2 regions of the Cellulomonas sp. ICMP 17802 genome follow, and region 2 is predicted to be linked to the other one. Evidence: riboswitches for the same ligand, from Rfam matches in the RefSeq annotation. Region 2 holds a riboswitch; the other holds the start of a gene.
What was found. A riboswitch is a leader RNA that binds a small molecule or an ion and turns the genes downstream of it on or off. The one in region 2 is predicted to bind S-adenosylmethionine.
Positions count from the first base shown of each region.

Region 1: another riboswitch for S-adenosylmethionine. It lies ahead of AB5970_RS04720 (aminotransferase class V-fold PLP-dependent enzyme); the one in region 2 lies ahead of AB5970_RS03600 (LLM class flavin-dependent oxidoreductase).

Region 1 covers NZ_JBGFQZ010000002.1:222,276-239,311, forward strand. Annotated here, with positions in the region: gene AB5970_RS04660 (DUF222 domain-containing protein) at 1-31, opposite strand, end outside; gene purS (phosphoribosylformylglycinamidine synthase subunit PurS) at 473-742, shown strand; gene purQ (phosphoribosylformylglycinamidine synthase subunit PurQ) at 739-1,434, shown strand; gene AB5970_RS04675 (GNAT family N-acetyltransferase) at 1,437-2,402, shown strand; gene AB5970_RS04680 (LLM class flavin-dependent oxidoreductase) at 2,581-3,672, shown strand; gene AB5970_RS04685 (NtaA/DmoA family FMN-dependent monooxygenase) at 3,682-5,058, shown strand; gene AB5970_RS04690 (DUF1684 domain-containing protein) at 5,058-5,849, shown strand; gene AB5970_RS04695 (hypothetical protein) at 5,846-6,061, opposite strand; gene AB5970_RS04700 (pyridoxamine 5'-phosphate oxidase family protein) at 6,271-6,753, shown strand; gene AB5970_RS04705 (DUF1345 domain-containing protein) at 6,758-7,369, opposite strand; gene AB5970_RS04710 (O-succinylhomoserine sulfhydrylase) at 7,412-8,671, opposite strand; gene AB5970_RS04715 (rhodanese-like domain-containing protein) at 8,668-9,081, opposite strand; SAM riboswitch class I at 9,092-9,192, opposite strand; SAM riboswitch class IV at 9,311-9,425, shown strand; gene AB5970_RS04720 (aminotransferase class V-fold PLP-dependent enzyme) at 9,469-10,857, shown strand; gene AB5970_RS04725 (YrdB family protein) at 11,064-11,444, shown strand; gene AB5970_RS04730 (fasciclin domain-containing protein) at 11,573-12,220, shown strand; gene AB5970_RS04735 (MaoC/PaaZ C-terminal domain-containing protein) at 12,247-13,125, opposite strand; gene AB5970_RS04740 (3-oxoacyl-ACP reductase) at 13,122-14,465, opposite strand; gene AB5970_RS04745 (acetyl-CoA C-acetyltransferase) at 14,468-15,793, opposite strand; gene AB5970_RS04750 (TetR/AcrR family transcriptional regulator) at 15,885-16,742, shown strand; gene AB5970_RS04755 (acyl-CoA dehydrogenase) at 16,739-17,036, shown strand, end outside.
Region 2 covers NZ_JBGFQZ010000002.1:394-12,438, reverse strand. Annotated here, with positions in the region: gene AB5970_RS03630 (LLM class flavin-dependent oxidoreductase) at 17-1,222, opposite strand; gene AB5970_RS03625 (FAD-dependent oxidoreductase) at 1,219-2,334, opposite strand; gene AB5970_RS03620 (ABC transporter substrate-binding protein) at 2,435-3,433, opposite strand; gene AB5970_RS03615 (amino acid ABC transporter ATP-binding protein) at 3,516-4,283, opposite strand; gene AB5970_RS03610 (amino acid ABC transporter permease) at 4,283-5,332, opposite strand; gene AB5970_RS03605 (GNAT family N-acetyltransferase) at 5,335-5,934, opposite strand; gene AB5970_RS03600 (LLM class flavin-dependent oxidoreductase) at 5,936-7,042, opposite strand; SAM riboswitch class IV at 7,255-7,371, opposite strand; gene AB5970_RS03595 (L,D-transpeptidase) at 7,513-8,388, shown strand; gene AB5970_RS03590 (phosphatase PAP2 family protein) at 8,433-9,107, shown strand; gene AB5970_RS03585 (phosphatase PAP2 family protein) at 9,107-9,841, shown strand; gene AB5970_RS03580 (LacI family DNA-binding transcriptional regulator) at 10,035-11,030, opposite strand; gene AB5970_RS03575 (ABC transporter substrate-binding protein) at 11,120-12,045, shown strand, end outside.

The DNA.
Region 1 (17,036 bases), 220 kb from region 2:
CACCCAGGTCCACCACCGCTGCACCGGGCATCGGCTCGGGCGCCGCACCCGGACGCGCACCACGACCCGAATCCGCCCACACCAGCGCAGGCGAGGTGACGGGTGGACGAGCAGGGCAGTCCACGGCGAGGTCATCGACCTGCGGACGCTCCAGCACCGCCGTCACCCCGACCACCTCCCTCTGCACCCGCAGAAGCCCGAACCGGCTATCGAACAAGTGTACGACTGACCACTGACATTCAACGCGAATCGGTGCATCTGTGGATGCGCGGCTCGATGGCAAACGAAACGACGCTCGCTAGCGTCGCCGCCCCGAGCCGCCCCGAGCCGCCCCGAGCCAGCCACCGACCGACGTGCCGGCACGCCCTCGTCGCCCAGCGCCCACCGACTGAACGCCTGCGCAGAAGCCGGCGACGCACTCGCTAGAATCGCCGCGACCCCCCACCGCCGCGCGAACACCTGGAGCCCTTTCGTGGGACGAGTCGTCGTCGATGTCATGCCGAAGCCCGAGATCCTCGACCCGCAGGGCAAGGCCGTCGCCGGCGCCCTGCCGCGGCTCGGCTTCGGCCAGTTCGCGTCCGTCCGCCAGGGCAAGCGGTTCGAGCTCGAGGTCGACGGGCCGGTGACCGAGGAGATCCTCGCGGCGGCCCGCGCGGCCGGCGAGCACGTGCTGTCCAACCCGGTGATCGAGGACGTCGTCGCGGTCTACGAGGACACCGACGTGCAGGACGCGCAGGCATGACCCGCATCGGCGTCGTCACCTTCCCCGGCACGCTGGACGACCGGGACGCCGCGCGCGCGGTCCGGCTCGCGGGCGCGGAGGCCGTGAGCCTCTGGCACGGCGACGCCGACCTGCACGGGGTCGACGCGGTGGTGCTCCCGGGCGGCTTCTCCTACGGCGACTACCTGCGTGCGGGTGCCATCAGCCGGTTCGCGCCGGTGATGGGCGAGATCGTCGACGCCGCGCACAAGGGCCTCCCGGTCCTGGGCATCTGCAACGGCTTCCAGGTGCTCACCGAGGCGCACCTGCTGCCGGGCTCGATGATCAAGAACGACCACCTCCACTTCGTGTGCCGCGAGCAGGTCCTGTCGGTCGACAACGTCGACACCGCCTGGACCCGCGACTACACGGCGGGCGAGCACATCACGATCCCGCTGAAGAACCAGGACGGCCAGTACGTCGCGGACGAGCGCACGCTCGACGAGCTCGAGGGCGAGGGCCGCGTGGTCTTCCGCTACCAGGGCTGGAACCCGAACGGCTCGCGCCGCGGCATCGCGGGCATCTCGAACGCGGCGGGCAACGTGGTCGGCCTGATGCCGCACCCCGAGCACGCGGTCGAGGCCGGCTTCGGCCCGGACGGCGCCAAGGGCCCCCGCACGGGCACGGACGGCCTGCGGTTCTTCACGTCGGTGCTCAAGGCCCTCGTCGGCTGACCGTGCTGGAGATCGTCGACTGGGACCACCCCGACGCGGTCCGGCTGCGCGCCGCGCAGCAGGCCGAGCTGAAGGACCTCTACGGCGAGGACGACATCGGCCACGCGATGACGGGGGAGACCATCCTCGCGATGGTGCTGCTGCGCGTCGACGGCGACGCCGTGGCCTGCGGAGCGATCCGCGACGCCTCCGACGAGGACGGTCTGGGTCCCGACGTCGGCGAGCTCAAGCGCATGTTCGTGCTCCCGGCGGCGCGCGGCCGGGGGTACTCCCGCGTGGTGCTGACCGAGCTCGAGCGCCTCGCGCGGGGCCGCGGCCTGCGCCGGCTCGTCCTGGAGACGGGCGTCCTGCAGGTGCAGGCGATCGGCCTGTACCTGTCCGCGGGCTACCACTCGATGGACAACTTCGGCGAGTACGCCACCGAGACGTCGTCGCGCTGCTTCACCAAGGACCTGCACCAGCAGCCGCGGGAACGGCGCACCGCCCCCCGGCCCCCGATCGAGCTGGCGCGCGTCCCGTGGGAGCACCCGGACGCGACCGCGCTGCGCAAGGAGATGTTCGCCGACGGCGCCGTCCGCTACCCGGAGTTCCCGGCGCCCGAGTCGTACGAGCGCTACGACGCCGAAACGGGCGTCGGCATGCTGTCCACGGTCGTCGCGCGCATCGACGGGCACGCGGTGGGCTGCGCCTCGCTGCGGGCCACCGGCGACGGGTTCCCCGCGGGCTCCGGCGAGCTCAAGAAGGTCTGGGTGGCCGACGAGGCCCGCGGCACCGGCGTCGCGCGCGCCCTGCTCGCCGCGATCGAGGACGACGCCCGCGCCCACGGCCTGACCAGCGTCGTGCTGCAGACCGGGATCCGGCAGCCCGAGGCCGTCACGCTCTACCGCACGGCCGGCTACCGCCCCGCGCCCCCGTTCGCGCCGTACGCGGACGACTTCCTCTCGCTGTGCTTCGCGAAGGACGTCTGAGTCTCACATCGCGGGATCTTCGGTCCCAGGCCTGGCCATCGGGTCGACCCCTTCCTACCTTGTGCGCGCCATCCCGAGCGACCGAGAGACCTGGCTCGTCGACGTCGCAGCAACCCCCCGGCCATCCGGGTGCGGGTGCTCCCGCCAGGACCGATGCGCCCGACGACCGGAAGACACGATGACCCTCACGCACCGCCGCCCGTTCCCCGTCGCCGTCGAGCTGACGGCCGCGGGCCGCCACCCCGCCGCCTGGCGCCTGAACCCCACCGACCCGTTCGCAGCCCAGCACTGGGTCCGCCTCGCGCGCGCCGCCGAGGCCGCGGGCGCCGCCTTGGTGATCCTCGACGACTCGGCCGCGCCGCCCGTCGAGCGGCCGGGCGCCCTCGTCGGCAGCCTCGACGCGGTGGGCGTCGCCGCCCTGCTGGGCCCGCTGACCGAGCGCGTCGGCCTGGCCCCCGTGGTGCCCGTCACCTACCGCGAGCCGTTCCACGTGGGCAAGGAGATCCAGACGATCGACCACGTGAGCCTGGGCCGCGGCGCGGTGCAGGTCGACGGCGCCGCGCCCGCGGACGCCAGCAGCGCCGGCGCGGAGGCGCTGCGGTACGACGAGCGCGTGCCGCGCGACCTGGCGGCGCTGTGGCGCGAGGCCGACGACGTTCTCGAGGTGCTCGGCCGGCTCTGGGACAGCTGGGAGGACGACGCGATCGTGCTCGACGCCGAGACCGACCGGTACATCGACCGCGACCGCGTGCACGCGATCGAGTTCGAGGGCGAGTTCTTCTCGGTGCAGGGCGCCTCGATCACCCCGCGCTCGCCGCAGGGCCGGCCGGTCGTCATCCTGCGCGGCGACGAGCCGCACGCCCGCGCGGTCGCCGCGCGCCGGGCCGACATCGTCCGGGTGGCCGACGAGGCGACGGTCCCCCTCGTGCGCGCCGCGGCGGCCGACGAGGGCCGCGAGGTGATCGTCCTGCTCGACGTCGACGTCCTGCTCGGCACGACCGACGACGACGCCCGCGCCCGCCACGAGGCCCTCGACGCGCTCGAGCCCTGGGCGACCGACGCGGTCGTCGCGGGCACCGGGACCGCCGCCGCGGTTCTCCAGGACCTGGTCGACCGGTCCGGCGCCGACGGCCTCACGCTCCGTCCGCTCGCGCTGGCGACCGACCTCCCGCTGCTCGGGCAGGTCCTCGCACCCGCCGCGCCGGGCACGACCCTGCGCGACTCCCTCGGCCTGCCCCGCCCCGCCAGCCGCTACGCGGCCGCCCGCTAAGGACCCCCGATGACCAAGCAGATCCACCTCGCCGCGCACTTCCCCGGCGTCAACCACCACACCGTGTGGACCGACCCGAGCCACCACGCCGACACCCAGTCGTCGTTCGCGTCGTTCCAGCACCTGGCCGCGACCGCCGAGCGCGGGCTGTTCGACTTCGTCTTCCTGGCGGAGGGCCTGCGCCTGCGCGAGCACCGTGGCCGGCTGGTCGACCAGGACGTGGTCGGCCGCCCCGACACCTACGCGGTCCTGGCGGCCCTGGCCGGCGTCACGACGACGGTCGGCCTGGCGGGCACCATCAACGCGACCTTCAACGACCCGTACGAGCTGGCCCGTCAGTTCGCGACGCTCGACCACCTCTCGGCCGGCCGGGCGGCGTGGAACGTCGTGACGTCCTCGGACGCCTTCCACGGCGCCAACTTCCGCCGCGGCGGCTACCTGGCCTACCCGGACCGCTACGAGCGGGCGCGCGAGGTGGTCGAGGCCGCCCGGGCCCTGTGGGACGCCTGGGCACCCGACGCGATCGTGGCCGACGCCGCGACCGGCGAGTTCGTCCGGCCCGGCTCGCTGGGCACCGTCCGCACGGGCGGCCGCCTGGTGGACATCGAGGCCGTCCCGACGGTCCCGCGCCCGCCGCAGGGCCACCCCGTCATCCTCCAGGCGGGCGACTCCGACGGCGGCCGGGAGCTCGCCGCGCGGGTGGCCGACGCGGTGTTCTCCCGCCACAGCGAGCTCGCGGACGGCCAGGCGTTCTACACCGACGTCAAGGGCCGCCTCGCCGCGTACGGCCGCCGCCCGGAGGACCTGCTGATCCTGCCCGCGGCGTCGTTCGTGCTCGGCGACACCGCGGCGGAGGCCGAGGAGAAGCTCCGCGCGATCCAGCTGCAGCAGGTCCGGCCCAGCGTCGCGCGCGCGTTCGTCGAGCAGGTCTGGAACCGCGACCTGTCGGACCACGACGTCGACGGCCCGCTCCCGACCGTCGACCCGCTGGTCGACGCCCCGTCGATCACCCAGGGCCGCGCCTCGCACTTCCGCGACCCGCTGGCGATCGCGCGACAGTGGCGCGAGCTGTCGGAGGCGAAGGGGCTCTCGATCCGCGAGCTGGTGATCCAGGTGATCGGCCGCCACTCGTTCGTCGGCACGCCGCAGCACGTGGCCGCCGAGATCGACCGGTACGTGCAGGAGGACGCCTCCGACGGCTTCATCCTGGTGCCGCACCTGACGCCGCACGGTCTCGACGAGTTCGTCGACACCGTGGTCCCGCTCCTGCAGGAGCGCGGCACGTTCCGCACCTCGTACGAGGGCTCGACGCTGCGCGAGCACCTCGGACTCCCCCCGGCCGACGCCTTCGGCCGGACTCTCGACGCCGACGTGAGGGCCAGCTGATGACGACGACGACCGAGCGCTCCGCCTTCGTGGCCGACTGGGAGCAGTGGCACGCCGCGCGCGAGCGGTACTTCCGGCAGCCGCACGGCTGGGTCGCGATCACCGCCCTGCACTGGCTGTCCGCCGAGCCGCGCGCCCTGGCGGGCCTGCCAGGCCTGTGGTCCGCGGACGGTCCGGTGCGGGTGGAGGCCGTCGACGGGCTCGAGCTCCCCGACGGCTCCGTGGTCGACGGCGTCGCGACCCTCGACCCGGTCGAGGGTGCGCCGGGCCTGCAGGTGCGGGCGGGCGACCTCCTGCTCGAGGTCGCCCGCCGCACCGGGCACGCGATCGTCCGGGTGCACGACCCGGCCGCCCCGCAGCTCGCCGCCTTCGAGGGCATCCCGGCGTACGCGCCGTCGCAGGAGTGGGTGCTGACGGGCCGGCTCGACCGGTTCGCCGAGACCCGGACGGTCACCACGGGCGCGGTCGTCGACGGACTGGAGCACCACCACACGGCCGTCGGCACCGTGCACTTCGAGGTGGCCGGGATCCCGCAGTCGCTCGTCGTCTTCGACGGTGGCGCCCGCGGGCTCAGCGTGCTCTTCCGGGACGCGACCAGCGGGGTCACCACCTACCCCGCGTCGCGCACCCTGGCGCTCGGGCCCGTGGCCGACGACGGCACGGTGACGCTCGACCTCAACCGGGCGGCCAACCTGCCCTGCGGCCTGACGCAGTTCGCGACGTGCCCGGTCCCGCCGCCCGAGAACGTGCTGACGGTCGCGGTCGAGGCCGGGGAGAAGTGGGTGCGCTAGCCGCCGGCGGCCCGCCGCCTCGCGATCTCGGCGAACCGCATCCACTCGTCCTCCTGCGAGGCGGGCAGCGCCACCCAGTCGTAGAAGAGGCGGCCGGAGTCGCCCGGTGACCAGACCGTGGCGCCGGGCAGCGCCAGCGCCTCGGCGTGCTCGGCGCTGTCCCGGCCCAGCTTGACCACCAGCCGGTCGCCGCCGGTGTGCCCGGCGAACATGTCGACCCCACCTTGAGGATCGGGTGACCCATCATCTGCGCGCGGGTGGCGCCGCGGGCGACCAGGTCGTCGGCGATCGCGTCGTAGTCGCTGTCCGTCATGGACCGAGCATGCCGCGCGCCGCCGACATGCGGCACCCCGCGGACCTGCCTACGGTGGCCGGGCCGCCCGCGGTCAGCAGCCCCGCGCGCACGCCCGAGGAGGAACGCATGACGAACGAGGACGAGCAGGCCAAGGTCGCGCGCCTGATCAAGGAGGCGAGGATCGCGATGCTCACCACGGTGTCGGGGGACGGTTCGCTCGTGAGCCGGCCCATGGGGGTGCAGGACGTGGACTTCGACGGCGACCTGTGGTTCTTCGCCGAGGAGGGCAGCCACAAGGTGCACGAGGTCGAGGGAGGCAGCCCCGCCAACGCGGCGTTCGCGGACTCGACGGCCTGGGTCTCGGTCTCGGGTCGCGCCGAGGTGGTCCGTGACCTCGCCAAGATCAAGGAGCTCTGGGGCACGTCGGCCGAGGCCTGGTTCCCCGACGGTCCCGAGACCCCCGGCGTCGTCCTGGTCGTGCTGCACGGCGAGACCGCGGAGTACTGGCACGCCAAGGGCGGCCGGCTGACGACGGCGTTCAGCCTGGTCAAGGCCAAGGTCACCGGCGAGCGCTACGACGGCGGCGAGAACGAGACCGTCCGGCTCTGAGCGGTCACATCGACGCGACGAGGTTCACCAGCAGCGCGATGATCACGGTGCCGAACAGGTAGCTGAGCAGCGCGTGCACCAGCGCCGTCCGCCGCATGGACGACGACCCGAGGTCGGTGTCCGAGATGGCGAAGCTCATGCCCACGGTCACCGCGACGTAGGCGAAGTCGCTGTACCGCGGCGCCTCCGTCATGTGGAAGTCGATCCCGCCGGCGCCGTCCGTCAGGAACATCCGCGCGTAGCGCAGCGCGAACACGGTGTGGATCGCCGCCCACGAGGCCAGCACGCTGGAGAGCACCGCGATCGTCGGCAGGAGCTGGCCGATCTCCTTGTCGACCAGCACGAGCACCACGCCGACTAGGGTCACGAGCGCCGCCGCGATGACCACGGCGTGGGCCCCGAACCGGGTGGGCTCCTCGCGCGTGGCGTGCGACGCGGTGTCGTCGGGACCCATCGGGCCGACCACGATCCAGGTCCACACGACGAAGACCGCGGCCACGGTCGCCCAGCCGGCCAGCACCGCGGCGACCGGCGAGGTCCACCCGATGACCGAGCCGACGACGATCCCGGCGAGCACCCCGACGAGCAGGCGGACCAGCGACGACGACGGGCTCATGCGGTCAGTGTTCCGCGCCGGGCCGACCGGATCGGGGAGGCGTCAGCCGGCGAGTGTGTCGAGCGCCTGCGTCAGGTCGTCGACGAGGTCCGCCGGGTCCTCGAGACCGACCGACAGCCGGACCGTCGTCTCCGCGATGCCCACGGCCGCGCGGCCCTCGGGCCCGAGCTTGCGGTGCGTGGTCGTCGCGGGGTGCGTGACCATCGACTTGGCGTCGCCCAGGTTGTTCGAGATGTCGACGATCCGCAGCGCGTCGAGCACGCCGAACGTGGCCTTCTTGGCGACGTCGGGCTGGGTGCCCTCGGGCACCGCGAGGTTGAAGGTCACCACCGTGCCGCCGCCGGACTGCTGTGCGAGCGCCAGCTGGTGCTGCGGGTGGGACGGCAGGTACGGGTAGCGCACGAGCGAGACGCCGGGCTGCTGCTCGAGCCACGACGCGATCTGCAGGGCCGACGCCGTCTGGTGCCGGACGCGCAGCGACAGCGTCTCCAGCCCCTTGAGCAGCACCCACGCGTTGAACGCCGACAGCGACGGTCCGGTGTTCCGGATCAGCGTCTGCACCGGACCGTGGATGTACTCGTCCGTGCCCAGGATCGCGCCGCCGAGCACGCGCCCCTGCCCGTCGATGTGCTTGGTCGCCGAGTACACGATCACGTCCGCACCCAGCTCGAGCGGCCGGGAGAGCACGGGCGTGGCGAACACGTTGTCGACGATGACGGTGGCGCCCGCCGCGTGCGCCAGCCGGCTCACGGCCGCGATGTCGACGAGGTCCTGCATGGGGTTGGACGGCGTCTCGAAGAACACGACGTCGGCCGGCGTCGAGAGCGCCTCCTCCCACTGCCCGAGCTCGTGCCCGTCGACGTAGTCGGTGCGGACGCCCCACTTGGCCAGGATCTCCTCGAAGATCACGACGGTGGACCCGAACAGCGCCCGCGCGGACACGATGCGCGAGCCCGACTGCACGATCGCGGCGATCGACGTGAAGACCGCCGACATGCCGGACGCCGTGGCGAACGCGGCCTCGGCGCCCTCGAGCAGCCGCAGGCGCTCCTCGAACGTCGACACCGTCGGGTTGCCGTAGCGCGAGTAGAGGAAGCGATCGGCCTCGCCGGCGAACGCGGCCTCGGCCTCGGCGGCGGCGTCGTAGACGTAGCCCTGCGTGAGGAACAGCGCCTCGGACGTCTCCTGGAACTGCGAGCGCACCAGCCCGCCGCGGACGGCGAGGGTGTCGGGCCGCAGGTCGGTGCGCGGCGCTCGGCGGTCGTCCCAGTCGGCCGGGCCGGGGACGCGCCGGGGGCTCACGCCTGCCGCCACGGGAGGCCGGCGGCGCGCCAGCCCGAGTGGCCGCGGTGGCCGTCGGGGCCGACGTCGCCCTCGAAGCCCTCGAGCACGTTGTACGCGGGACCCAGGCCCGCGGCGGTGGCGGCCTGCGCGGCGGCGATGGACCGCACGCCCGAGCGGCACAGGAACACCACGGGTCGGCCGGACGTGACGCCGGCGTCGGCGAGCTGCTTGAGGAACTGCGGGTTGGGCCGTCCCGACGGGTACGACACCCACTCGACCAGCGCCGCGCGGCCGTCGAGCGCCGCGGCGTCCGGGATGCCGACGTACCGCCACTCGGCGTCCGTGCGGACGTCGACGAGCACGGCGGTCTCGTCGGACGTCAGGAGGTCCCAGGCCTGCTGGGGGGTCAGGTCGCCGGCGTAGCTCATCAAAGCCCTCGTCTCATCGGTCCTGGCGGTAGCACCCTCGGCCGGGCACGTGGTGCCCGCGGGTTGCTGCGGCGTCGTCGAGCCAGATCTCTCAGCCGCTCTGGATGGTGCCGGCGATGCTACGCGCGGCGATGCCGCGGCTCCAACTGGTGGACAGGGTGTCCCGCTAGGCGAGACGAACCGCGCGGTGCGTTGACAGGCGCGGCGGGCTGCCGGGACCCTCGTTGCAGGTCATGAGCGCCAGCGTCAAGCCCCGGCTCGCTGGCCGGCAACCCTCCTCCGCGGCGGGGTGCCCCGGGTGACGACCTGGCCGCGTCCCGTCCGGGGCTCGGCAAGCGCGGGGTCCCACCGTCGACGGTGTTCCCCCGGAACGTGTCGGAGGACCCCATGACTGCCATCGCCGAGCGTCTCTCGTGTGCGACCGAGGTGAGCGCCCTGCTGCCCGTCGTCGGCGGAACGACGACCGTCCCGCTGGTGGACGGCACCCAGCGCGTCTACGCCAACCTCGACTACGCCGCCAGCGCTCCCGCGCTCGAGGCCGTAGCGGCCCGCGTGACCGAGGTGCTGCCGCTGTACGCCTCCGTGCACCGCGGGGCGGGCTACCTCTCCCAGGTGTCGACCGCGCTGTACGAGTCCGCGCGGCAGACCATCGCGCGGTTCGTCGACGCCCGTCCCGACGACGTCGCGATCGTCACCCGCAACACCACCGACTCGCTCAACCTGCTGGCCGGCGTCGTGCCCGCCGGGGGGCGTGTGCTGGTGCTGGACGTCGAGCACCACGCCAACCTGCTGCCCTGGGTCCAGTCGTCGGAGCGCCACGGCAACCGCACGACGATCCTGCCGATCGCCGGCACGGTCGCGGCGACGCTCGACGCCGTGCGCGACGAGCTCGCCCGCCAGCGGTACGCGCTGGTCACCGTGACGGGCGCGTCGAACGTGACGGGCGAGGCGCTGCCGATCGACCAGGTCGTCGCGCTCGCCCACGCCGCGGGCGCGAGGGTGGCGGTCGACGGCGCGCAGCTGGTTCCGCACCGCGGCTTCTCGCTGGCGTCGACGCACGCCGACTACGTGGCGTTCTCGGGCCACAAGACCTACGCACCGTTCGGCGCGGGGGCCCTCGTGGGTCGCCGCGACTGGCTCGACAGTGGCACGCCGTACCTCGCAGGGGGAGGTGCGGTGCGCGACGTGCGCGCCGACCGGACGATCTGGCAGCCCGCGCCGGCCCGGCACGAGGCGGGCTCGCCCAACGTGCTCGGCGCGATCGCGCTGGCCGAGGCGTGCGACCAGCTGGCGGCCCTCCCGGCCGGTGCCCTCGCGGCGCACGAGGAGGCGCTGCGGGCGCGCCTGGTCGAGGGGCTGTCGGGCATCGACGGCGTCGAGATCGCGCGCATCTGGCCCGACTCGGCGGCGCCGGTGGGCGTGCTGACGTTCACGGTGCCGGACCACGACCCGGGCCTGGTCGCGGCGTACCTCGCCGCCGAGCACGGCATCGGCGTGCGCGACGGCCGGTTCTGCGCCCACCCGCTGCTCGCGCACCTCGGGGCCTCGGGCGGCGCCATCCGGGCGTCGGTCGGCGTGGGCACCACCAGCGAGGCGGTCGACCGCCTGGTCGCCGCGCTGACGTCGTACCTGTCCGCCGGGCCGGCCGTGCGGTACGAGGTGGTCGACGGCTGCTGGGCGGTGGTCGACGACACCCGCCCGCTGCTCGCCGTGCACGGCCTGGACCACCTGGCGGCCACGGCCGCAGCGGCCTGCGGCCCGGCCCTGGACGACTGACCCCTGCCGCGGACGGCCCGGCACCGAGCTCACCTCGTCGAGCTCGGTGCTCCGGGCTGCCCTCGTCGAGCTCGACGGACGCCACCCGCGGTGAGGACGAGGGTTCGGCACGAGAACGCGGGTCCGGACCCTCGTTCTCGTGCGCACACCTCGTTGTCGCGGCGGCGCCGACCTCCAGCGCCCTGCCGAGCCGACAGGATGGTCCGGTGACCACACCACCGGCCGACCGACCAGCCGACCCGCCCGCGGTCGGCGTGCTCGGCGTGCTCGCCTTCCTCTGCGAGCTCGCCATGGTCGCGCTGCTGGCGGTGGCCGGGTGGCGGCTCGGGCCGAGCACCCCGGCGTCGCTCGCGCTGGCGGTCGGGCTGCCGGCCGTGGCCGTGGCGATCTGGGCGCGCTGGATGGCCCCGGCGTCGCGGCACCGGCTCCGGCGCGGGCCGCGGGTGGCTGCGCAGACGGCGCTGTTCGTCGCGGTCGGCGCGGTCTGCGTCGCCGCCGGCCTCGCCGCGTGGGGTGTCACCTTCGCCGTGATCGCCTCGGCGGTCTTCCTCGGCGCCAGGGACGCCGATCCCGCGCCACGGTCCTGACCGGGCGGCGAGGGCCGCGTGCATCCGAGCGGGCGGGATCCGACGAAGAGGACACAGGGCGCCCTCCGGGTGCCCGCGCGGCGCGGCGCAGGGGCGTCGGCCGCGACCGTCGTCCGCAGGAGACCCTCATGAGGATCCGTCGCACGCTCTCCGTCCTGGTCGCCGCCGGTGTCGTCGCCGGCGGGGGACTCGCCCTCGCGCCGGCCGCGAGCGCGGCAGCGCCACCCACCGGCACGTCCAGCCTGGCCGCCCTGCTGGCGTCGGACGGCGACACCTTCGACCGCAACTGGCGGGACTTCGACATCCTCGACCAGGCGGTCGGCGCGGTGCTCGCCGCGAAGCCGTCGAGCCCGGTCGCGGTGCTCGCCGACGGCACGGTCCCGCTCACCGCGTTCCTGCCGACCGACCGCGCGTTCCAGCTCCTGGCCAAGGACCTGACGCACCACTGGTACGGCACCGAGCAGGAGGTGCTCACGGCGCTCGCGGGCGCGGTCGGCATCGACGCGATCGAGCAGGTGCTGCTCTACCACGTGGTCGCGGGCGCGACGATCGACTCCGCCACCGCGCTGGCCAGCGACAACGCGGTGCTGACCACCGCCCAGGGCGGCACGTTCACCGTCGACGTGCTGTCCAAGCGCTGGGGCATCGTGCAGCTGCGCGACCAGGACCGCAACGACCTGAACCCGTTCCTGATCCCGGGCCGGCTCGACCTCAACAAGGGCAACGTGCAGATCGCGCACGCGATCACGTTCGTCCTGCGCCCCGCGGACCTCTGAGACCCGCGCTCGGTCGCCCCGCCGGCTCAGGCGAGCGGGGTGACCGAGCCCGTCAGGTGCGGCTTGCCGGAGCGGGCGTCCCAGCCGGCGAACGCGAACCCGTCGGCCGGGGTCCCCGCGATCCGGACGGTGACCGTGCCGGGCAGGAGCACCGGCTTCGCGAACTCGACCGACCAGTCGAAGGCGTCCCCGCGGCCGGCGCCGACGTCGGCGAGCGCGCGGGAGGCCGTGTACATGCCGTGCGCGATGGCCCGCGGGAACCCGAGAGCCTTGGCCGGCAGCGCGGACAGGTGGATGGGGTTGCGGTCGCCCGACACCGCCGCGTACCGGCGCCCGACGTCGCCGGCGAGCGTCCAGCGGCCCGTGGGCGTCGGCGGGACGAAGGGCGTCGGTCCGTCGTCGGAGGACGCAGCGGCCCCGTCCAGGAACACGTCGCGCGCCAGGTAGGTGGACACCCCGCGCCAGGCGAGTGAGCCGTCAACCGAGACCTCGGTGACCAGGTCCACCTGCGTGCCGGAGCGGTGCGCGCGCAGGTCGGCCGCGGACGCGCGGATCTCGAGCTCGTCGCCGAGCGCGAGGGGCCGCAGCTGCGTGACCCGGTTGGCCACGTGCACGAGCCCGACCAGCGGGAGCGGGAAGTCGACCCGGGTCATGAGCGCCGTGGCCACGGGGAAGGCGAGCACGTGCACGAACCCCGCGGGCAGGTGGTCGGAGCCCGACTCGCCGAGCAGGTGCTGGTAGTCGGTCAGGTGCTCCGCCGAGGCCTGGACGCCGCGCACGACGAGGGAGACGCCCGGCAGCACCGACGGCCCCGACCGCACCCGGCGCGCCACGGCGAGCCCGGCGCCGCGGGCGTAGAGCCCGCCGAGCCCGGGCACCCCGGGCAGGACGACGGTCGTCGTCACTGGCCCACCATGTTCTGCCCGCACACGCGCAGCACGCGCCCGACCACGCCGCCGGCGGCAGGCGAGGCGAGGAAGGCCACGGTCTCGGCGACGTCGACCGGCTGCCCGCCCTGCTGCAGCGAGTTGAGCCGACGGGCCACCTGCCGCGTGACAGCCGGGATCCGGGCGGTCATCTCGGTCTCGATGAACCCGGGGGCCACGGCGTTGGCGGTGCCGCCGAAGGCCGCGAGCAGCGGCGCGGTCGCGCGGACCATGCCGATGACGCCGCCCTTGGACGCCGCGTAGTTGGTCTGCCCGCGGTTGCCGGCGATGCCGGAGGTCGACGCGAGCGAGACGATCCGCGGCGCGTCCGTGAAGTCGCCGGACGTCAGCAGCGCCTCGTTGATGCGCAGCTGGGAGGCGATGTTCACGGCGAGCACCGACTCCCACTTGTCCGCGGACATGTTGGCCAGCAGCTTGTCACGCGTGATGCCGGCGTTGTGCACCACGATGTCGAGCCGCCCGTGCCGCTGCAGCGCGTGCTCGAGCAGGCGCTCGCCGGCGTCCTCCGCGGTGACGTCGAGCTGCAGCGCGGTCCCGCGCACGCGGTTGGCCACCGCGACCAGCTGCTCGCCGGCCGCGGGCACGTCGACCGCGATCACGGTGGCGCCGTCGCGGGCCAGGGTGTCGGCGATCGAGGCGCCGATGCCGCGGGCGGCGCCGGTGACCACGGCGACGCGCCCGGCCAGCGGCTTCTCCCAGTCCTCCGGGAGCGAGCCCGCGGACGAGTCGACGGCCAGCAGCTGCCCGTCGACGAACGCCGACCGGGTCGACAGGAAGAACCGCAGCGCGCCTACCACGGACGGGGCGGTCACGGGCACGTCGTCGGCGAGCACGATGCCGTTGCCGGTCGAGCCGCCCCGCAGCTCCTTGGCCAGCGACCGCAGCAGCCCGTCGACGCCCTGCCGGGCGGCGGCCATCGCGGGTGCGTCGTCGGGACCGGCCGAGCGGGACACGGTGATCACGCGCGCACCCCGCGGGAGCGACTTGAGCACCGCGCCGGCGGCCAGCACGGGCTCCGCCAGCTGGTCGGGGTGCGTGAGCTCGGTGAGCGCGAGGACGACCGCGGAGTACCGGGTGCCGGGCGTCGCGTGCCGGTGCACGTCGAGGTCCCAGTCGGACGCGAGGACCCCGGCGACCGCCTCGGACTCCGCGCCCCGGCCGAGCACCAGCACGGCCCCGGCGACCAGCGGCTGCCCGGGCTCGTAGCGCTTGAGCGGCGCGGGCTGGGGGAGGCCCAGCTGCTTGGCGAGCTTCTTGGTGAAGCCGCTGTTGACCAGGTTCAGGTAGGTGTCGGTCATGGTCAGGCCGCCTCGAGGATCGCGGTGAGGCCCAGCCCGCCGGCCGCGCACACGGACACGAGCGCACGCACCGGCTTGTCGGAGCCCGACGCCACCTTGCGGCGGTGCAGCTCCTTGCTCACGGTCGCGATGATCCGGCCGCCCGTCGCGGCGAACGGGTGCCCCGCGGCCAGCGACGAGCCGTGCACATTGAGCCTCGACCGGTCGACGGTGCCGAACGCGCCCTCGAGGCCGAGCCGGGTGCGCCCGAACTCCGCGGACTCCCACGCGGCCAGGGTGGTCAGCACGGTCGCCGCGAACGCCTCGTGGATCTCGATGAGCTCGAGGTCGGCCAGCGTCAGCCCGTTGCGGGCGAGCAGGCGCGGCACCGCGAACGCGGGGGCCATGAGCAGCCCGTCGTCGCCGTGCACGAAGTCGACGGCCCCGGCCTCGGCGTCGACCACCGACGCGAGCGGCACCAGGTCGTGGGCGGCCGCCCAGTCGGCGGAGCCGAGCAGCACGGCGGACGCGCCGTCGGACAGCGGCGTCGAGTTGCCCGCCGTCATCGTCGCGGGTGTCGACAGCCCGAGCCCGAAGGCGGGCTTGAGCTTCGCCAGCTTCTCCAGGGACGAGTCGGCGCGCAGGTTGGCGTCGCGCGTGAGCCCGCGGAACGGCGTGACCAGGTCGTCGAAGAACCCGGACTCGTAGGCGGCGGCCAAATTCTGGTGGCTGGCCAGCGCGACCTCGTCCTGCGCCTCCTGCGTGATGCCCCACTGCGCGGTGGTCAGCGCCTGGTGCTCGCCCATCGACAGGTGCGTGCGCGGCTCGCCGGTGTTCGGGGCCGACGGCGCGAGGTCCTTCGGGCGGATCTGCGCGATCGCCGCGAGCTTCTGCTTGGCGGTGCGGGCCCGCGACAGGTCGAGCAGCGCCCGGCGCAGGCGGTTGCTGACCGCGATCGGCGCGTCCGAGGTGCTGTCGACGCCGCCCGCGATGGCCGACTCGAGCTGGCCCAGGCGGATCTTGTTGCTCAGCGAGACGACGGTCTCGAGGCCGGTCGCGCACGCCTGCTGGACGTCGTACGCGGGCGTCTCGGCCGAGAGCGCCGACCCGAGGACGGCCTCGCGCGTGAGGTTGAAGTCCTTGCTGTGCTTGAGCACGGCGCCCGCGGCGACCTCGCCGATGCGCTCGCCCTGCAGCCCGTAGCGGGCCACGAGCCCGTCGATGGCGGCCGTGAGCATGTCCTGGTTGCTGGCGCGGACGTACGGGCCGCCGGCGCGGGCGAAGGGGATCCGGTTGCCGCCGAGCACGTAGGCCTTGCGGACGCTCGGGGTGGGGCTGGGGCGGGCCATGAGGCGCGTTCCTCTCGCATCGTCGCTGGAGGGCAGGAGTCAGATGATGACGTGGTGTCCGAAACCCACAGTACCTGATACCTTCGGTCTCGTGAGCCCTGTCACACCGGGCCCGTCGAAGGCGACGGCCCTCACCCTGCTGAGCACCGAGGTCGGTCGTGCGCGACCGGCCCTCCCCACGCCCCCGGCGAGCCGGCGTCCCCCCGAGGACGCTTTCGCCGCGGACGGCCGGTCCACCCGCTGGGCCGACCACCGCGAGGCCCGTCGCGCCGAGCTGGTGCGCATCGCGCGCCGCACGGTCCACCACAAGGGGCCCGACGTCTCGATGGAGGAGATCGCGGCCGCGGCCGGCACCTCCAAGTCGATCGTCTACCGCTACTTCGCGGACAAGACCGGCCTGCAGATCGCCGTGGCCGAGGCGGTCGTGCTGCAGATCCAGGGGGCGCTCGAGGGCGTCCTGCGGATCGCGCCGACCCCGCGCGACGGCCTGCGGGCGATGGTCGCCGTGTACCTCGAGATGATCGAGTCGTCGCCGCACGTGTACGCGTTCGTCACGCGCAACGGCTCGATCGAGTCCGGCGGGCCGCTCGGCCACTTCCTCGACTCCGTGACCGCCCTGGTGGCCGCGCCCTTCGCGCGCGGCCTGACCGAGGAGCACGCCGACGGCCGGCGCACCGCGCGCCGCCCCGAGGGCGCCGAGGACGACGACGCCGCGCTGCAGGCCCGCGTCGCGCTGGCCGAGTCCTGGGCCGCCGGCGCCGTCGGCTTCGTGCGCGGTTCCGGCGAGTGGTGGCTGGCCCACCGCGACGACCCGGGCAGCCCGGACCGCGAGGAGATCACCGCCCAGGTCGCCGCCTGGCTCTGGGCCGGACCCGTCGGGCTGCTCGCCCGTGACCGTCACCGCACCACCACCGACCACTCTCACGCTGCACCGGAGGAGCCCCGATGACCACCACTGCGAACCGCCCCACGGTCGAGGCGCCGGACGCCGGCGACCCGCGGCTCGACGCCGACGTCACCAACGTCGACATCGCCCACCTGCACCAGGTCCTGCTGGGGCACTACCCGGACCTGCGGCTGGCCGCCCGCAACCTCATGGCCGACGAGCGGTTCCACCGGATCGAGGGTCAGTCGCTGGCCGAGCACCGCGAGCGCGTCATCGGCCAGCTGCGCCTGCTCGCCGCCGAGGGCGACGTGCACCGCTCGTTCCCCGAGCGGTTCGGCGGCGCCGAGGACCACGGCG
Region 2 (12,045 bases):
GGACGTTGCGGGTGGGTCAGCGGGAGCCCGACGCCGCGGAGGCGCCCACCAGCTCGCCGGCGGCCGCGAGGCCCCAGGCGCGCGCGAGGAGCTCGTCCGAGCGGGCCGTGTCGGCGGGGTCGTGCGTGATGGTGGTGACCAGCAGCTCGTCGGCACCGGTCGCCCGGACCACGGCGTCGAGCCCGCGCACGACCGTCGACGGGTCGCCGACGATCCTCGTGTCGAGCCGGTCGCGCAGCAACGCGCGCTCGTCCTCGCCGCGCAGCTCCCACGGCGTCGTCGTCCCCGGCCGCGGGTACGGGATGGCGCTCGCGCCGCTGCGGATCGAGAGCACCCACTCGGCGAACGGGTCCGCCAGCTCGTCCGCCCGGGCCTGCGTGTCGGCGACGAGCACGTCGGCGGACACCACGACGTACGGCCGGTCGAGCACGCCCGGCGTGAAGGCCGCGCGATAGGCGGCGACCGTCTCCAGCACGGTCGCCGGGCTCACGTGGTAGTTCGCCGCGAGCGGCAGGCCCAGCTCGCCGGCCACGCGGGCGCTCTCCCCCGCGCTCGACGCCAGCACCCACAGGGCCAGGTCGGAGCCCTCGACGGCCGGGCTGGTGACGGACCGGTCGCCGGCGCGCGCGGTCCCGGCCTGCAGCGCGAGGACCGTGGACAGCTCGTCCCGGAACGGTTCCGGGGTGCGGCCCGCGGAGAGGAACTGCTGCTGCGCGACGAACCGCGCGCGCAGGTCCGGGTCGGCGAACGTGAACGGCGGCGCGGCCGGCACGAGGAGGCCGTCGACCACCCGGGCCTCGGTCGCCGACGCCGGCACCCGTCCGTTCCCCGGGGCCGAGGCGTCGGGTGCGGCGCTCGCGTCCTTGCCGGGCGGCGGGAACGACGCACGCCCGAGCCCGAGGTCCACGCGGCCGGGGTGCAGCGCCGCGACCGTCCCGAACTGCTCGGCCGCGACCGCCGGGCTGGTGGTGCCCAGCAGCACGGCGGCGGACCCCACGCGGATGGTCGACGTCGCGGACGCCGCGAGCGCGGCCAGCACGCCCGGCGCCGCGGAGGCCACGCCGGGCGCGAGGTGGTGCTCGGCGAACCAGACGCGCCGGTAGCCCAGCCGCTCGAGCCGCTGCGCCCGGTCGACGGCCGACCGCAGGGCCGCCGCGCCGGTGCTGCCGGCGGGCACGGGGGCGAGGTCGAGCACGGACAGGGGCACGGCACGGCGGGTCATCGGGTCTCCTGCAGGGCGGGGCGGGACAGGTGGAAGGCGGCGTGCGACGCCGAGACGGGGTCGTCGACGGGTTCCACGGCGAGGTCGGCGAGCACCCGGCCGATCGCGGGCGCGAACTTGAAGCCGTGGCCGGAGAACCCGGCGGCGACCACGAGCGGTCCGCGGCGGTCCAGGACGAAGTCGTGGTCGGGGGTCGTCGTGTAGGTGCACGAGATCGGGTGCGGCACGGTCGGGTCGACGCCCGGCAGCCACTGCGCGGCGTACTCCTGCAGCAGCGCGAGCTGCGTGGGCTCGGCCGTGAACGAGCGGCGGTCGGGGTCGGTCACCGGCCCGACGGCGTGGAACCCGACCTTGATGCCCTCGCCCGGGGTGCCCAGCCCGTAGGTGCCACTGGGCCACGGGTGGTCGCCGAGCGGCCGGTGCGTGAAGCTCGGCCAGGCGTCGACGGAGGGCGCCCCGACCAGCGGCGCGAAGTGGGCGGGCTGCTCCTGCGTGACGACGAGTGGGGGCGCCCCGCGGCCGAGCAGCACGGAGGTCCATGCGCCGACCGCCAGGACGGCGCTGCGGGCGTGCAGCGGCCCGTCGGAGCTCTCGACGAGCACGCCGTCGCCGGCCGCCGTCACCGAGAGGACCTGCACGCCGTGCCGCACGTCGGCGCCCAGCGCGGCCGCCGCGGACTGCAGGGCGGCGACGGCCCGGTCGGCATGCAGGCGGCCGGCGGTCCGCGTCTCGTGCAGCACGGTCCCCTCGAACCGCAGCCCCGGCCAACGCTCGTGCGCGGCCTCCGGCGAGAGCAGCTCGTGCGGGACGCCGCGCGCGACGAACGCCTCGAGCACGCCGGGCGACGCCTCGCCGTGGCTCACGCCGCCGGTCAGGGTCAGCACGCCCTCGAACGACCGCCACAGCTCGAGCGCCTCGGCCGCCAGGTCCAGGTACTCGGGCCGGTCGTACGTCTGCCGGTAGATCCGCGAGGCGCCGTGCGACGCCCCGTTCACGTGCCCGGGCGCGAACCGCTCGAGCAGCACGACGTCGCGGCCGCGGCGGGCCAGCTGCCACGCGGCGGCCGAGCCCATCACGCCACCGCCGATCACGAGGTGGTCGACGAGCTGCACGGGGTACCTCCAAGGGGGACGGGATGGTGGCCGGCCGGGCGTCCCCCGACCCCGACCGGCCACCGCGGAACGCTCGTGGGAGCGTCCGGTCTGTGCGGGGTCAGCTCGTCTTGGGCAGACCCGGCGGGTTGGTCTCGGGCTTCTCGATCGCCTCGGCCGACAGGCCCCAGCGGTCGAGGACCTCGGCGTAGGTGCCGTCGTCGAACGCGTGCTGCAGGGCGGCCGTCACGGCCGGTGCGAGGTCGGACCCCTTGAGCGTGGCCACGGCGATCTGCGCCGTCAACGGCCAGCCGCCGTTGAGGGTGCCGACGACCTTGAACTGGTCCGGTGCCGTCGCCGCGCTGTACGCGAGGCTGGCGTTGGGACCGACGTAGGTGTCGAGCCGGCCGGACTGCACCGCGAGGAGCACGTCGGAGTAGTTCTCGTAGTACTCCGGCTCGCCGCCGTTGATCGGCTCGAGGCCCTTGTCGATGTTCTCCTGGTTCCAGGCCAGCAGGATCTTCTCCTGGTTGGTGCCGGAGCCGACGCCGATCGTGAGGCCCGCGATGTCCTTGGGCTCCTTGATCTCCTTGACCTTGCTGGAGGCGCTGGTCAGCCAGCCGAGCTGGTCGTTGCGGTACGACGAGAAGTCGTAGAGCTCCTTGCGCTCCTCGGTCACGGTGACGTTGGAGATCACCGCGTCGACGTCGCCCGACTGCAGGGCGAGCGGCCAGTCGGCCCACGCCTTCTGCTCGAGCTCGAGCTTGAGGCCGAGAGCGTCGGCGACGAGGCTGGCGATGTCGGTCTCGTTGCCGATCGGCGTCTTCTCGTCGTCGGCGAGGAACCCGAGCGGCGGCGCAGCACCGGCCGTGGTGGCGACCTTGAGCACGCCCGACTCCTTGACGTCGGCCGGGAGCAGCGCGATGGCGTCCTCCGCCTTCGTCGTGTGGATCCGGTCCTGGTCGGGGCTCGTGCTGATCTGGAGGCCCGCGGCGGACGCCGCGGGGGTGGCGGCGGCGTCGGCGTCGCTGTCCGCAGAGGCCGATCCGGCGCAGGCCGCGAGCGCCAGCAGGGGCACGAAGGCCAGTGCGCTCACAGCACGTCGGAAGGTCGTGGTCACGGGGGTCTCTCTCTCGGTCGGGAGCGCACGGGGCGCGCTCGTCACGCCGTCCGCAGGGTGCGGGCGACGAAGAACTAGGGGGTCAGAGCACCTTGTCGAGGAAGGCGCGGGTGCGTGGGTGCTGCGGGTTGTCGAGCACCTGGCTCGGCGTGCCCTGCTCGAGGATCTGCCCGCCGTCGATGAAGACGACGCTCGTCGCCACCTCCCGGGCGAAGCCGATCTCGTGCGTGACGACGATCAGGGTGGTGCCGGTCGCCGCGAGGTCGCGGATGACGTCGAGCACCTCGCCGACCAGCTCGGGGTCGAGCGCGGAGGTCGGCTCGTCGAAGAGCACGACCGCCGGCTTGACCGCGAGCGCCCGGGCGATCGCCACGCGCTGCTGCTGCCCGCCGGACAGCTGCCGGGGGTAGGCGTCGGCCTTGTCCGAGAGCCCGACCCGGGCGAGCAGCTCGCGCGCCTCGGCCTCGACCTCGCCGCGCGGCCGCTTCTGCGCCGAGACCGGCGCCTCCACGACGTTCTCCAGCGCGGTCAGGTGCGGGAACAGGTTGAAGTTCTGGAAGACGAACCCGATCCGGGTCCGCTGCACCAGGACGTCCTTCTCCTTGAGCTCCTGCAGGGCGCCGTCGGACCGGCGGCGGTAGCCGATGAGGTCGCCGTCGACCGAGATGGAGCCGCGGTCGACCTTCTCCAGGTGGTTGATGGCGCGCAGCAGGGTCGACTTGCCCGACCCCGACGGCCCGAGGATCACGGTCACCTCGCCCGGCTGGACCGTGAGGTCCACGCCGTCGAGCACCTCGAGCGTGCCGTAGGCCTTGTGCACGCCCCGGACCTCGACCAGGCCGGCGGCCATCAGAGCGCTCCGTCGTTGCTGCTCGTGCGGACCAGCACGTTGCGCGCCTGGCGCCCGTACCCGGGTGGCAGGTCGGCCGGCAGCGGGCGTCCGCTCACCCGCGTCCACCCGATCCCGACGCTCCAGCGGGCACGCTGCAGCGGCGTCGGCGGCAGCTGCCGCAGCGCGCCCTTCGCGTAGTGCCGCTCCACGTAGTACTGGATGACGGTGATCACCGTGGTGACGACGAGGTACCAGATGCCCGCGACGATGAGCAGCGGGACCACGCGCTGGTTGCGGCCGTAGATGACGCCGACGATGTAGAACAGCTCGCCGTAGGCCAGGACGTAGACCACGGACGTGCCCTTGACCAGGCCGATGATCTCGTTCACGGCCGTCGGCACGATGGTGCGCATGGCCTGCGGCAGGATGATCCGACGCTGCTGACGGGACCGCGGGAGCCCGAGCGCGGCGGCCGCCTCGTGCTGGCCCTGGTCGACGCCGAGGATGCCGCCGCGGACGATCTCGGCGGCGTACGCGGCCTGCGACAGCCCCAGCCCGAGCACCGCGGCGCCGAACTTGTCGATCACGTCGAGCGTGTCGAAGCCGACGAACGACGGCCCGAACGGGACACCGAGCGTGAGGGTCGGGTAGAGGTACGCGAGGTTGTACCAGAGCAGCAGCTGCAGGATCAGGGGCACGGACCGGAACACCCAGATGTAGGCCCACGACACCGACCGCAGCAGCGGCGAGCGCGACAGCCGCATGAGCGCGAGCACGGCCCCGAGCCCGAAGCCGAGCACCGCCGACGCGAACGTGAGCCGCAGCGTGCCCCAGAGCCCGTCGAGGACGGACGGCCAGGTCAGGTACTGCCAGACGACGGACCACTCCCAGCGCGGGTTGGTCACCAGCGAGCTGACGACCATCGCGAGCAGCACCGCGACGACGGCGGTGGCGACCCAGCGGCCGGGGTGGCGGGCCGCGACGACCCGCGGCTCGTCGGCGCGGGGGAGGACGGGCGGTGGGGACAGGACCAGGGACTCGTCCTGGTGGAGGAAGGCGGTGGACACGGTCACTCCGAGGGGGTGGGAGACGGACGGGACGGGGGCGCGTCCGTACAGAGCCACTTCTCGAACGCCAGCGGCCCGACGGGGTCCGCGGCGACGTCGAACAGCGGCGTGAACCCCGTCGCCAGGTACAGCGCGGCGGCCTCGGGCTGCCGCGGACCCGTGGTCAGGTACAGCCGCTGGTAGCCGGCCGCGACGGCCCGGGCCTCGAGCTCGACCAGCACCCGGCGGGCCAGCCCGCGGCGGCGGTGCGCGGAGCTCGTCCAGATGCGCTTGTACTCGGCGGTCCGGACCGTCGGCAGCCCGTCGGCGTCGCGCGTGCCCGGCCGGGTGAGCAGCGCGGCGTCCCCCAGCTCGGGCTCGGCGCGCAGCCGGAACGCGCCGCCCGCGACGGCCACGCCGTCGTCGAGCAGCAGGATCAGGTCGCCGTCGGGCGCCGCGAACTGCGGGGCCGGGTACCGCTCGAGCTCCTGGCGCAGGTCGTCGGCGGTGAAGTCGTCGCCGTACCGGGTCAGGTACTCGTGCGCGAGCTCGTCCAGCATCGGCCGCACGGCGTCGTCGAGCAGGCCGAAGGAGCGGACCGTGAGCGTGGTGGTGGTCGTCATGTCAGGCCGTCGCGGCGTAGCGGGCGGCGGCGAGCGGGAGGCCGAGCGTGTCGCGCAGCGTGGCGCCCGGGTACCCGAGGCGGAACCGGTCCGCCGCACGCAGCAGCGGGACGACGCCGTCGACGAGCGCAGGCAGGTCGGTGTGCACGGACGACGGGCGGACCACGAAGCCGTCGGCGATCTCGTCGTCCACCCACGTGGAGACCAGCTCCGCGAAGCCCGCGGTGGTGCCGACGAACGACAGCGTGCCGGCGTCGACGCCCTCGAGCTCGGCCAGCATCTCGTGCCGGGCCTGCGCGCTCGCCCGGTCCGGGCCGACGACGAGGTGGGTGTCGACCAGCACGCGCACGTCGCGCGGGTCACGACCGGCCGCGGCGACCGCCGCACGCACCCGGGCGCGGGCCTGCGCCGCCTCGTCGGGACCCGTGACGCGCACCCGCACCACGTCCGCGTGCCGGCCGGCCAGCTCGGTGGCCGCGGGGCTGTCCGCCCGCACCACGACCGGCGGGCGTCCCTGCGGAGGACGGGGTGCCGCGGTCGGGGGCGCGGCGGCGAAGTGCACGCCGTCGTGCGCGACGAACCGGCGGCGTGCCGACGGCGCCTCGGCGCTCTCGTCCCACCGGTCCCAGTGCCGGCCGACGACGCCGGCCGCCTCGGCGGCGGCCGCGACAGCCGCGGACTGCACCGCGGACGAGCGCGGACCCGCGGTCGGCACGTCGTCGATCCGGGTGTCCCAGCCCACCTGCCAGCCGGCGCGCCCGTGGCTCGCGTGGTCGATGGTCGCGACGGCCTTGGCCACGTGGGCCGCCGCCGTGTGCGTCGTGCCGACCGTGGACACCAGGCCGATGCCGGTGGTGCGGGGTGCCAGGCGCGCGGCGACAAGGGCCGCGTCGAGCCGGCCCTGCAGCGTGGTGCTGCGGCTCGGGTGCAGCGCGAAGTCGTCGTCGAACACCACGAAGTCGAGCGCGCCGCGCTGGGCGACGGTGACGAGCTCGAGCAGGCGGGCCGCGTCGAACAGGCGCTGGCCCCGCGAGCCGTGGTCGCGCCACGCGGCGGCGTGGGCGCCGGTGTCGCTGAGGTCGATGCCGAGATGGGCGTGCCGAGACATGGGTGTTCCGTTCCGGGTGCAGGTTCTGGGCGCGCCTCACCGAGCGCCGAGCGCTTCGGGGTACGCGTCGCGCGCCCCGGTCGCGGGGCGTGCGGAGGGGTGGGTCAGCCGGTCAGCGGCGACAGAGGGCCGGACAGGAACGCGTCAGCATCGAGCGGGTGGAGACCCCGGTCGCGTCCATGGTCCGTCCCTTCGTCCCGACGGTCGTCGGGGCTCGCATGTTGTCGACGGCGGCTGGAGCCACCGCGACCAGGTCCTCACCCGGGGCACCCCGCCATGCGGAGGGTTGCCATCCAGCTAGCCGGGGCTTCGCACTGGAAATCTTGACCTTATTGGTAGGGAATTTAGATCGGCGCCGCGGAGGCGTCAAACACCCGACCACATCGTGAGACCTGTGTCCCGACACGCGGGCGCTTTGCCGGATCACGTGCCGCGGCGCACGATGACCTCTCGGGACGAGAGGGGGCACGGTGGCACGAACGACGCTGACGGCCCTCCTCGCGGCCGCGGTCCTGGTCGTGACCGGGGCGTGCGCACCCGCGCCGGCCGGGGCGCCGGCCGCCCCCGTCGTCGTGGCACCCCCCGTCCCGGTGGCGAAGGCCGCCCCGCCGGCCGTCCCCGCGCCGCCGCCGGCGGACCTCGCCGCGCTGCCGGTGACCGATCCGCTGCACGTCGTCCCCGGCCTGCCCGGCACGGACGGGCTCGGCCCGCGCGCGAGCGACGACCCGGCACTGGGCCGGTGGCAGACCGCCGTCGTGGTGCGCGACACCGCCGCGCGCGTGGCCCCCGCCGGGGCCGCCGTCGCCGTCGTCCCCGTCCTCACGCTCGAGGTCCGCACCACGCTGCCGGTGATCGACCGGCACGGGCGCTGGCTTCGGGTCATGCTCGCCACCCGCGGGGCGCTGCCCAGCCAGGACCCGGCGCAGGTCAACGGCCGCAGCGCCTGGATCGACTCCGCCGACACCGAGGCCGCCGGCACCAGCTGGACCGTCCAGGTGGACACGGCGGCGCAGACCATCACGGTCGACGACGGCACGGCGACGCGGGTGTTCCCCACCACGGCGACCGGCAGCCCCGACAAGCCGACCCCGCACGTCCCCGCGTTCCTCGTCGGCACGCACTGGCTGGAGCCCGGCACCACGACGCCGCGCGTGCTGCTGCTCTCGACCCAGAGCGAGACGATGGACGACTACGACAAGGTGACCCACACGTCCGCCACGGCGATCCACACCACGACGCTGCGGGGCAGGGGTGAGGTGTCGAACGGGTGCGTGCGGGTGGCCGACGACGTCCTCGACCTCCTCTGGCAGGCGCCCGCCGGGACCGTCGTCACGACGGTCGGCTGACCGCTCGACGCGCGCGCGACCGCCGACGCCCCTAGCCTCCGGGGATGCGACCGCTCCCGCTCCGCCGCCGTGCGCTGCTGCGCGCCGCGGCGTTCGGGCTCGCGTTCACCGTCCCCGTCGCCGTTCTCGCCTACGTCGTGCGCGCGCAGGTGGAGGACGTCCTGCGGCTCGACCGGCAGGCGATCCAGGCGGCCACGGACTTCACGCGGGCGCACCCCGGCCTCGAGCAGGCGCTGATCGTCTGGCAGCAGGCCTTCCAGGCGAAGTGGGTCAACCTCGCCGCGACGCTCGTCTGCGTCTGGGTGTGGCGACGCCACGGCCTGACCACCCGGGCGCTGTGGGCGTTCCTCACGATCATGGCCGCCTGGGCCGTGCAGCTCGGGGCGAAGGGGCTCGTGCAGCGGGCGCGACCCGTGGTCGACGACGCCCTGGAGCACGCGCCCGGCTCCAGCTTCCCGTCCGGGCACGCGACGAACATCGCCGCGGTGGCCCTCACGCTCACCCTGCTGGTCTGGCCGCTGCTGGGCCGCCGCGGCCGGGTCGTCGTCCCGGCCGTCGCGGCCACGACCGTCCTGCTCACCGGCCTCGACCGCGTGCTGCTCGGCGTGCACTACCCCTCCGACGTCGTCGCAGGGTTCGCCCTCGGGACGGCCCTCGCGGGCGCGTCCTACCTCGGCTACAGCGGCTGGTCCGCGACGGCCCCCGCCCCGGAGACGTGATGCACACCTTCCTGCACCGCTACGAGCTCGACACGTCCGCCCCCACCGGCAAGGAGGCGTGGCGGGACTTCGCCGTCCGCGTGCTGCTGCCGGTGGTCGGCCTCTGGGTGGTCGTCGTCGGCGTCGGGTTCCTCATCACGGGCCCGCTGGGCGGGCTGCCGAGCGAGGGCGCGGTCAACCGGTGGTTCGTGTCGGTGCGCACGCCCGCGCTGAACTCGGTGACGGCCGTCCTGTCGGGGATCGGCACCACCGAGTTCATCATCGGCGCGTGCGTGCTGTTCGTGGCGCTGTTCTGGTGGCGCACCAAGCAGTGGTGGCTCGCGATCGTGCCGGCGCAGGCCATCGCGGTGCAGGCCCTGGTCTTCATGACGGCCGCGCTCGTGGTGGGCCGCGAGCGCCCCGACGTCGAGCACCTCGACGACTCGCCGCCCACCTCCGCGTACCCGAGCGGGCACACCGGTGCGTCGACCGCGTTCTACGTCACGCTCGCGATGGTGGCGCAGCGGATCGGCAACCCGGTCGCGCGCGGCGTGGTCACGGTGCTCTGCCTGCTCGTCCCGATCTCGGTGGGCACCGCCCGCCTCTACCGCGGCATGCACAGCCCGACGGACGTGACGATGGGCGCCCTCAACGGGCTGGTCTGCGCGTTCCTCGCCTGGAACTACCTGCGCCGGGACGTCTCCGGGGCCGGCGTCGGCACGGGGGCCGAGCGCGCCCGCGTCGACCAGCACTGATCCGCCCGGCACCGCGCGTGGCCGGCCCAGCCCTCGGGCGGCGCGATGTGAGCGTTAACAAACCGTGATCTCGAGGTCTTGACCGATCCGTCCCGACCTGTGCTTAATCGTTGCCTACCGGGTGATGTATCGATACACCATCAGGGTTCGACGACGAGCCGGGCGGAGGTGCGCGATGGGGCGACGACCGATCTCAGCGCGTGCTCTCGCGCAGCACCAGGCGCGGCACGGGCATGACGACCTGCGGCTCCACGGGGTCCGGGGAGCCGATGCGGCGCAGCAGGAGCTCGACGATCGCGTCGGCCATCGCGTCGTTGTCGGGCTCGACGGACGAGAGCCGGGGCACGGAGAACTCGCCCTCGTCGACGTTGTCGAAGCCGACCACCTGCACGTCGCCCGGCACCGACCGGCCCACGTCCGCCAGGCCGCGGAGCACCCCGAAGCCGACCACGTCCGTGATGGCCAGGATGCCGTCGACCTCGGGCCGCTCGGTCAGCAGCCGCTGCACCGCGTCGCGGGCGGCGCCCATGTCGAGCTCGTCCAGCTCGACCACGAGGGCGGGGTCGGCCGCGACGCCGGCGTCCTCGTGCGCCGTGCGCCAGCCCTCGGTGCGCAGGGTCACGACGTCGCGCTCGGCGCGGCCCAGCGTCCCGCCCACCATGGCGACGTGCCGCGCGCCGCTCGCGAGCAGGTGCCCGACCGCGAGCCTGGCGCCGCCGACGTTGTCCATCAGCACGTGGTCGAAGGTCGCCGGGACGTCGCGCTCGCCGATCAGCAGCGCGGGCCGGCCGAGCTCGATGCGGCGCAGGTCGTCCGGGGTCAGGCCGGTCACGCTGAGCACCACGCCGTCGTAGAGCTGCACGCGCTCCTTGGCCACCGAGCTGAGCTGCCGCTCGCGCAGGGCGCCGGTGCGCTCCACGGCGAGGTGCATGCCGTGGCTCTCCACCCGGTCGGCCAGGCGGCGCGCGAGCTGGCCGAAGTACGGCCGCTCGAGCTCGGGCACCAGCAGCCCGATGGCGCCGGTGCGGCCCACGCGCAGGTAGCGCGCCGCGAGGTTGACCTCGTAGCCCAGCTCGTCGATCGCCTGCAGCACGCGCAGCCGCGTCGGCGCCCCCACCCGGTTCCTGCCGTTGACCACGTTCGACACGGTGATCTTGGACACGCCTGCGGCCTTGGCGACGTCGTCCATGGTGACCACCCCCCCATCTTGGTGCCCCGCGACGCCCGCGGTGTGCCAGGCACCACCCGACTCACCCCACCGATCGAGGAGACCTCCCGATGAAGCGACGCTCCCGGATCGCCGCGGCCCTGACGGCCGTCGCGACCCTCGCCCTGACCGCGACCGCCTGCAGCGGCGGGTCCGGCGGCGACAGCGATGCCCTCACGTTCCTGTCCTGGAGCGGCGAGGAGGTGATGGCCCCCGTCGTGGCGGAGTTCGAGAAGGAGCACCCCGACATCAAGGTCAAGGTCTCCTACGCGCCGCCGGTCGCCGAGTACATCCAGGCCCTGCAGACGCGCGTGCTGTCCAACACCGCACCGGACGTCTTCGTCATCGCGGCGGAGAACAAGACCAACCTCATCGAGGGCAAGCACGTGGTCGACCTGTCCGGCGAGCCGTGGATGTCCACCATCCCGGAGTTCAACCAGAAGACCTACAGCTCGGGCGACGCGGTGTACGGCGCCTCGACGTCCACCTGGGGCGCCGGGATCATGTACAACGAGGAGCTCCTGGCCCAGGTGGGCGCCGACGGCGTCCCGACCACGTGGGACGAGTTCCTGGACCTCTGCCAGCAGCTCAAGGACGCGGGCATCACCCCGTACCTCGAGGACCTCTCGCAGATGCCGACCATCGTGTCGTCGTTCGTCGGCGCCAAGAACGCGGCCGAGGGCTTCGGCATGGACAAGGCCATCTTCGACGGCACGTCGACGTTCAAGGACGAGTGGACCGAGCCGCTCACCCAGTTCAACCGCCTCTACGCCGAGGGGCTGGGCGACCCGAACACGGTCGGCCTGACCGGCGACCAGGTGTTCGACGAGTTCGCCAACGGCCGCGTCGCGATGATCACGTCCGGCCCGTGGAACGTCACGCCGCTCAAGGAGGCGGCGCCGGACATGAAGTTCGCCATCGCCCCGATCCCGGCCGCGCCCGACGGCGACCCCTACCTCGCTGGTGCGGCGAGCCCCGGCTACGCCATCAACGCCCA